Regions from separate parts of the Paraniabella yanshanensis genome, predicted to be linked through region 2. Evidence: riboswitches for the same ligand, from Rfam matches in the RefSeq annotation. Region 2 holds a riboswitch; each other region holds the start of a gene.

What was found. A riboswitch is a leader RNA that binds a small molecule or an ion and turns the genes downstream of it on or off. The one in region 2 is predicted to bind cobalamin.
Region 1: linked by a shared signal. The riboswitch ahead of U0035_RS13140 (TonB-dependent receptor plug domain-containing protein) and the one ahead of metE (5-methyltetrahydropteroyltriglutamate--homocysteine S-methyltransferase) in region 2 are both predicted to bind cobalamin.
Region 3: linked by a shared signal. The riboswitch ahead of U0035_RS16170 (TonB-dependent receptor plug domain-containing protein) and the one ahead of metE (5-methyltetrahydropteroyltriglutamate--homocysteine S-methyltransferase) in region 2 are both predicted to bind cobalamin.

What each region holds. Positions count from the first base shown of each region.
Region 1 is NZ_CP139960.1:3,148,896-3,151,165, forward strand. It holds gene U0035_RS13135 (PQQ-dependent sugar dehydrogenase) at 1-803, shown strand, start outside; cobalamin riboswitch at 924-1,130, shown strand; gene U0035_RS13140 (TonB-dependent receptor plug domain-containing protein) at 1,230-2,270, shown strand, end outside.
Region 2 is NZ_CP139960.1:5,130,725-5,132,994, forward strand. It holds gene U0035_RS21185 (response regulator) at 1-30, opposite strand, end outside; cobalamin riboswitch at 646-840, shown strand; gene metE (5-methyltetrahydropteroyltriglutamate--homocysteine S-methyltransferase) at 961-2,270, shown strand, end outside.
Region 3 is NZ_CP139960.1:3,905,147-3,907,416, reverse strand. It holds gene U0035_RS16170 (TonB-dependent receptor plug domain-containing protein) at 1-1,132, opposite strand, end outside; cobalamin riboswitch at 1,223-1,426, opposite strand; gene U0035_RS16165 (DUF6691 family protein) at 1,695-2,174, opposite strand; gene U0035_RS16160 (YeeE/YedE family protein) at 2,185-2,270, opposite strand, start outside.

The sequences.
Region 1 (2,270 bases), 2.0 Mb from region 2:
ATGAAGGTTCATTACCTTATAATACTTCAGGGTGTTTGCCGCAGTCAAGTTATGTAAGCCCCATTTACACTTACGGCCGCGATAATACCACAGGGGGTCAATCCGTAACCGGAGGTTTTGTATACCGGGGCTCGGAATTCTCCTCCCTAACGGGGTATTATATTTTTGCTGATTTCCTGTCTGGTAACCAGTGGGTGATCACGCCCGACAGAACGCAGATGCTTCAATTACCGGATGCCGGCTTTCCAACGGGTATTGTAGCTTTCGGCGAAGCCGAGAACGGAACGCTTTATGCCGCCTCATTGTCTGGTAATGCGATTTATAAGGTGTTGGATAATGCTGCATTGCCGGTGACATTTGGAACGATTAAAGCCACCCGAAGAAAAGCCAACTTATATATCAACTGGACAACTGAAGCGGAAAACAATAATAGCCATTTTGATATTGAAGGATCGGTTGATGGTAAAACCTTTGCAGCAATTAAAACGGTGGAGACCAAAGCCATCGACGGGTATAGCAGCAGCACTATAAATTATGAACTAACGATCGGTAGAGACAACCTGGGTATGATGCTGGGTATTTCCTTATTAGCGGTATTGACTTTTGGCGGGTTCAGGTCTGCTAAAAAGCGGGAACAGGCATCGCTGATAGTATTAGCCATTCTGATTATTGTCAGCGCCTGCAATAAAAGTGATGTAGCAAAAGATCCTGAAGATGAGACCTTATTTATACGCATCGCCCAGGTTGATAAGGATGGGGCCAAACGGTATTCGCAAACCGTGCAGGTTGTAAATGAAAAGTAATGTTCTAAGTCTGATAAACCTATACGCATTTTTTTCAAAAGCTGTAATCCCTTAGGGCATTGCAGCTTTTTCCTTTTTCCTTTTCCTTTATAATTCATACCCCTTCTTTAAAAAATACACCTACCTTCGCGCCGCATTGGTTTAATACGCCTTCCGGGCGCTATTGATTAAAAGGGAATCAGGTGCAAATCCTGAACAGTCCCGCTACTGTAAGTTCTAAAAAGACATTTTGACAAATCTTAGCCACTGTTCTGAAAACCGTTCGGAACGGGAAGGCTGCTCAAAATGAGAACAAGTCAGGAGACCTGCCAAAGCAGACAGATGTTAAGCTTTCGTGGACTGAAGCTTGAACGCAAATGCTTTTATAGCAACATATTTGTTTTCAGTTGTTCGCAAAGCTGTTTGATTCATTTAATCAAATAGTTAATGCAGTATGTTTTAAAAGCCCTGGCAGGCTTATGTTTATTGCTGTTTATGATACTAAGCCCTCACCCCGTTGGCGCACAATGGCGTGATACCATTATTACCCGGGAGTTAGAGGAAGTGCAGGTGAGCGGCAGCAAAAAGAGGTCTTTGGTCGCATCGGTCTCGCCAGTTCAGGTACTATCAGGCAATGCATTGCAGCGGTTAAACAGTTTTTCTATCGCAGATGCGATCCGCTACTTTTCGGGTGTGCAATTAAAGGACTATGGCGGCATTGGCGGATTAAAGACCGTAAATGTGCGAGGCATGGGAACACAACATGTGGGTGTATTTTATGATGGAATGCAACTGGGCAACGCGCAAAACGGCATCGTCGATCTTGGGAAGTTTTCCCTTGACAATATTGAGGAAGTATCGTTACACAATAGTCAAAACCCGGACATCTTTCAATCTGCCAAAAGCTTTGGCGCTGCATCATCCATTTATATAAAAGCCCTGCCACCCACCTTTAAGGACAGCCAATCATACCAGGTAAAGGCTGCGTTTAAAACGGGTTCATTCGGGCTTATCAATCCTTCTATACACTGGCAACAAAAACTGGCCGACAATATAGCAACGACAATCAGTGCAGAGCTTATCAATGCACATGGCCGGTATAAAACCCGCTATAAAAAATGGGCTTACGACACCACCATTGTTCGGCAAAATGCCGGCGTTGCCTCTCAAAGAGTAGAGTTGGCGGTTCAGGATATTAATAAAGACAGCGCCACTCACTGGAAAATACAAGGGTACTTTTATAACTCAGAGCGAGGCTTACCCGGAGCCATTGTGGCAGAACGTTTTTACAATTCGCAACGGCTATGGGATCGAAACTTCTTCACACAGGGCTCTTTGCAGCACCGGTTTTCGCCGCGCTACAGGCTGCTGCTTCAATTTAAATATGCAAATGATCTTACCCGCTATTTAGATACTACCATCAAAAAGATAGGCGGCGCCCCATTACATAATACTTACAAACAACAGGAATATTACACTTCTTTGGTA
Region 2 (2,270 bases):
AACAGCCAGCGTATATTTTTTTTCTTGCATAGAGTTTTCGGGACGCAAATGTATAGAGTTAGATTGACAATGGGAAAAGCTAACCGGCCTTGGAACATCTGTTAAATTTTGAAAAAAGTTTTAGGTATTTCAGGTTATTTGAGTCTGCAGCCGACCATCAAAGTATGCAGGTCGAAATTGTAAAGATTCGAAAAATGAAATTGTTTCAATAATATGCTGATTACAATTTGGTTAAGCACTGCCTTTATACAGACATCCTTCGCGAAGCCCATAATAACGGTTTTTCTCGTTTGGTTTAATAGAAATAGAGAACGAAAAGGAACTGTATGAAAAGTGATCTGCGCATACGGTTGCACAAAAAAATATTTGGCCAAGATTATTCATGCTGTCTAGGTGGGTAGAAGAAATATTGCTTCAGGTTACGATTCCTGCTTTCCTCGTGTAACACTAACGGGGGGATAACGGCGCGCATATTATTTTTTGAAAATGAGCTGCCTTTTAAAATACTGAATCCGGGGATGTATGCTATTTGTTTTGTTATTTTATTCTTCATTTAATTAATTTAGTGGTACTATATACTGAATTATTTACTTAATGTAGTGTTTTAGTCTATATTAAATAGATTTGCCATCCGGGTGTTAGTAGAAACACATCCCTAGGCGAGGTTACCGATGTAAATCGGCATTAATAGGGAACCGCGTGTGAATCACGGGCTGTCGCGCAACTGTAAGTAATTAAAAAAGTTCCGGTCTGCTATATCCACTGTGTTGCTAGGGGCGGCATGGGAAGGATGACCGGGATATTACAAGCCAGGAGACCTGCCTTGTTTAGTAAGACGGGCCATCGCATAATAGAACCGATCGCTTGCCGGGTATTTTCTGAAGTTACCGGATCCAGGCCGGTTCTACCACTATGCGATAAGGACGTAAAAAGCATTTATTCATTTTTAAAACATTTTTGATGAAAACGCAAAACCTCGGCTACCCGCGTATCGGTAGTCAAAGACAATTAAAGAAAGCCTGCGAACAGTATTGGGCTGGTACCATTGATTTGAAGGATCTGCAGAGAATTGCTTTTAAGATCCGGGAAGAAAACTGGCAAACGCAGCTTCAGGCCGGTATGGATCTGATACCTTGTAATGATTTCAGCTTCTACGACCAGGTACTGGATATAAGCCTGATGTTAGGTGTCATTCCAAAACGGTATACGCCCGTTTTAACCGATGTAAAAACCAATGGTGAAACGGATCTGTATTTTGCAATGGCACGGGGTTACCAGAAAGATGGCCTGGATATCACGGCTATGGAAATGACCAAATGGTTGGATACCAACTATCATTATATCGTGCCTGAATTTACTGCAGATCAGGAATTTCATTTGTTTTCCCAAAAGGTTTTTGGAGAATATATGGCAGCGAAAGCGTTGCTGGGAAAAAAGGCAAAACCTGTTTTGATCGGACCCGTGAGTTATCTCTTACTGGGCAAGGAAAAGGAAACCGGTTTTGAAAGAATCGACCTGCTTAAAAAAATACTACCCGCCTACATAGCTGTACTGAACCGCCTGAAACAGCTGGGAGCAGAATGGGTGCAATTAGATGAACCATTTTTAGCGTTAGATCTTTCTGCAAAGGAAAAGGAAGCGTTTGACAGTGCCTACCGGTATATAGCCAGGGAAACAGCAGGAGTAAAGATCCTGGTAGCCACTTATTTTGAAGGCCTGCTGGACAATACACAACTGGCCGTTAACCTGCCGGTAGCTGCTTTGCATATCGACCTGGTGAGGGCTCCCGAACAGTTAAATGAAGTGCTTGCTGCAATACCTGATCATCTTATTCTTTCACTAGGCGTAGTTGATGGCAGGAATATATGGAAAAACTGCTATGAAAGATCCTTGTCTTTCATCAATAAAGCCATTGAAAAAATAGGTAGCGAGCGAATAATAATTGCGCCATCATGTTCTCTGCTACACAGTCCTATTGACCTGGATCTGGAAACGACCATCGATCCTGAGATAAAAAACTGGATGGCTTTTGCTAGACAGAAATTAAACGAGGTAGCCGACTTGAGCCAGATCGTTGAGGGGAATGAGGAATTATTGCGGATCAACAAAAATGTTATTGAGAGCAGGGCGCAGTCGGAGGAGGTACACAAAAAAACGGTCAAAGAAAGGGTGGCCGCCATTCATGAATCAGATGCTGCACGAAAGAGCCCTTTCTCTATACGTCAGCAACTGCAGCGTAACCGCTTTCAGCTTCCTGCTTTTCCTACAAC
Region 3 (2,270 bases), 1.2 Mb from region 2:
TATTAAGGCGTCCGCCCAGTTCAAGGTTAAAACCGTTCCAGTCTTTCAGAAATAAAGAGAGATAAGGACTGATCATTTGTATACTGGTGTCGAGGCTGGTTGCATTAGGATTTTTCATCGTAATATCATCGTACCGTAATCCTAACAAGGTTTGAAAATGCCGGTGCCAATCCACCCTGTTAAAAAGCTCAGCTGTTTTTTTATTTCCTTCAAAAGCTTTTACAAATCCATCGGGATAGGCACGTTTTACATTATCAAAAGAAAAAATACCGGTTACCGATCCCTTGTCGAAACTATACTGAGCCTGGGTTCCCGCAGAAAGCAACTCGCTCGCAAAACGATTGCCTCCGCCGATAAAAGCATCATTGGCAAAGCTGCTTTTAAAGTATGCATACCTGAAAAATGGCTTAACATGAAAGTTACTGGTAACCGCACCATCTATATCAATACTCAAGGAATTTCTCAACATGCCATTACGGGGAAAACTTTGTGTGCCTATTTTATCTTTCGCTTCGGCAATACCTCCGGTTTCATCATGCATAAAAGAGATGTTATAGGAAGATTCATTAAAGCTACCGTTTAATCCGGCATTCGCTTTGAGCGTATTATACCTTCCATAACTAATTCCACCGTACAAGTTCGCGGCTTTTCCTTCCCCCTTCCTGGTAATTATATTGATGACCCCTGCTATTGCATCGGTGCCGTATAAAGTGCTCTGTGCTCCTTTTAAAATCTCCACCCGTTCTATTGACTCAACCGGCAGCACTCGCAGGTCAAACGCGCCACCTACACCAGTAGGATCGTTTACCGGAACACCGTTGATAAGAATAACAGTATAGGCATTAGCTGCTCCCCGTAAAAAAACACTTTTATCTTTTCCCGGATTAGTATTAGCGCCATTAATAATCACCCCTGCCTTTTCGTTCAATAGCTGGGACAGGTCTTTGCCTCCTGCCTTATCAAGATCAGCCCTGCTGATAACATTCACCACCTTACCTGTTTCGCTCAGCTTTTTGGGAAATCTCGTTGCTGTTACTGTTACCTTCTCCAGATCCTGATTCATCACCTCTTGTTGCGCCTTTAATGATGTGGCTGATGCAAATGCCAACATCGATAGAATTACTTTTTTCACTTGTAAAGTGTTTTAGTTGAATGGCGGGGCAAAAGGAAACATAAACGCAGCAGCGGTTACATTTCACGCTTTTCACCCGAAAGCCTGAATAATATAATGCGAAAATTGGCAGGTCTTCTGGCTTGGCTTCATTCCGGCTCCCTTCCCATGCGCCGGCCGGCACACAGTGGATATGAGCGAAACACTGGATTCTAGAAATCCGTAAACCTTACAGCTACGGGGATAGCGCCGGACTCACACCGGACTTCCCTTTTAACTCCGCTAACCGCGGAGACCAAAAATCGCCGCAAAAGTACAGAAATGTATTAAGTTTGTTTGAACATGAACAGACGGGGCCTAAAATACCTGCCCCGCTGGTTTCACTTCGTTTGCCCGGCAGCTGCATTTTTGCATAAGTGAATTGCTTACGTTTTAATTTAGCGGGAACACCTTTACAACATTCATCAATGGTTACAAGCGCCGGAGGAAACGCCGGCCCCCCGAGAAGGCAGATGATCCCTACAGAGAGCTAGTTACGATAAAATATTTTAGTATCGGCTCATAGTTAAAGGAAAGCTTTCTCTTAATGGGGGAGCTTTTCCTTTATATAACCATATACCCAGGTACCTGCAATAGCGCTGAGCAACACGACTATCACAACGGTAAACCCTGAGCCGATCTGTGCGAATAAAGGACCCGGACAGGCGCCGGTCATGGCCCAACCCAGTCCAAACATAAGTCCTCCGAAAATCTGTCCTTTATGAAATTTCTTAGATTGAAAAGTAACAGGAGTTCCATCTATGGCCTTTAAACCGAACTTCTTTATTATCCAAACTGAAATAACGCCAACGATCACCGCACTTCCTATTACACCGTACATATGAAAACTCTGCAGCCTGAACATCTCCTGTATCCTAAACCAGGAAACGATTTCCGCCTTTACAAATACAATTCCAAATACCATACCTACAAGTAAATACCTCAAATTATATGCAATACCGGTATTAGGGGTGCGAGCATTGTCATCAGGCTGTACTTCAAAATCAGTAACCTTATTGTTCATTAAATCAGTTTTATAATTTCATGATGACTGGAAGTAATACATTGGCCATAACAAAGCCACCGGTCATAAAACATATGGTTGCCACCAGGGATGGCC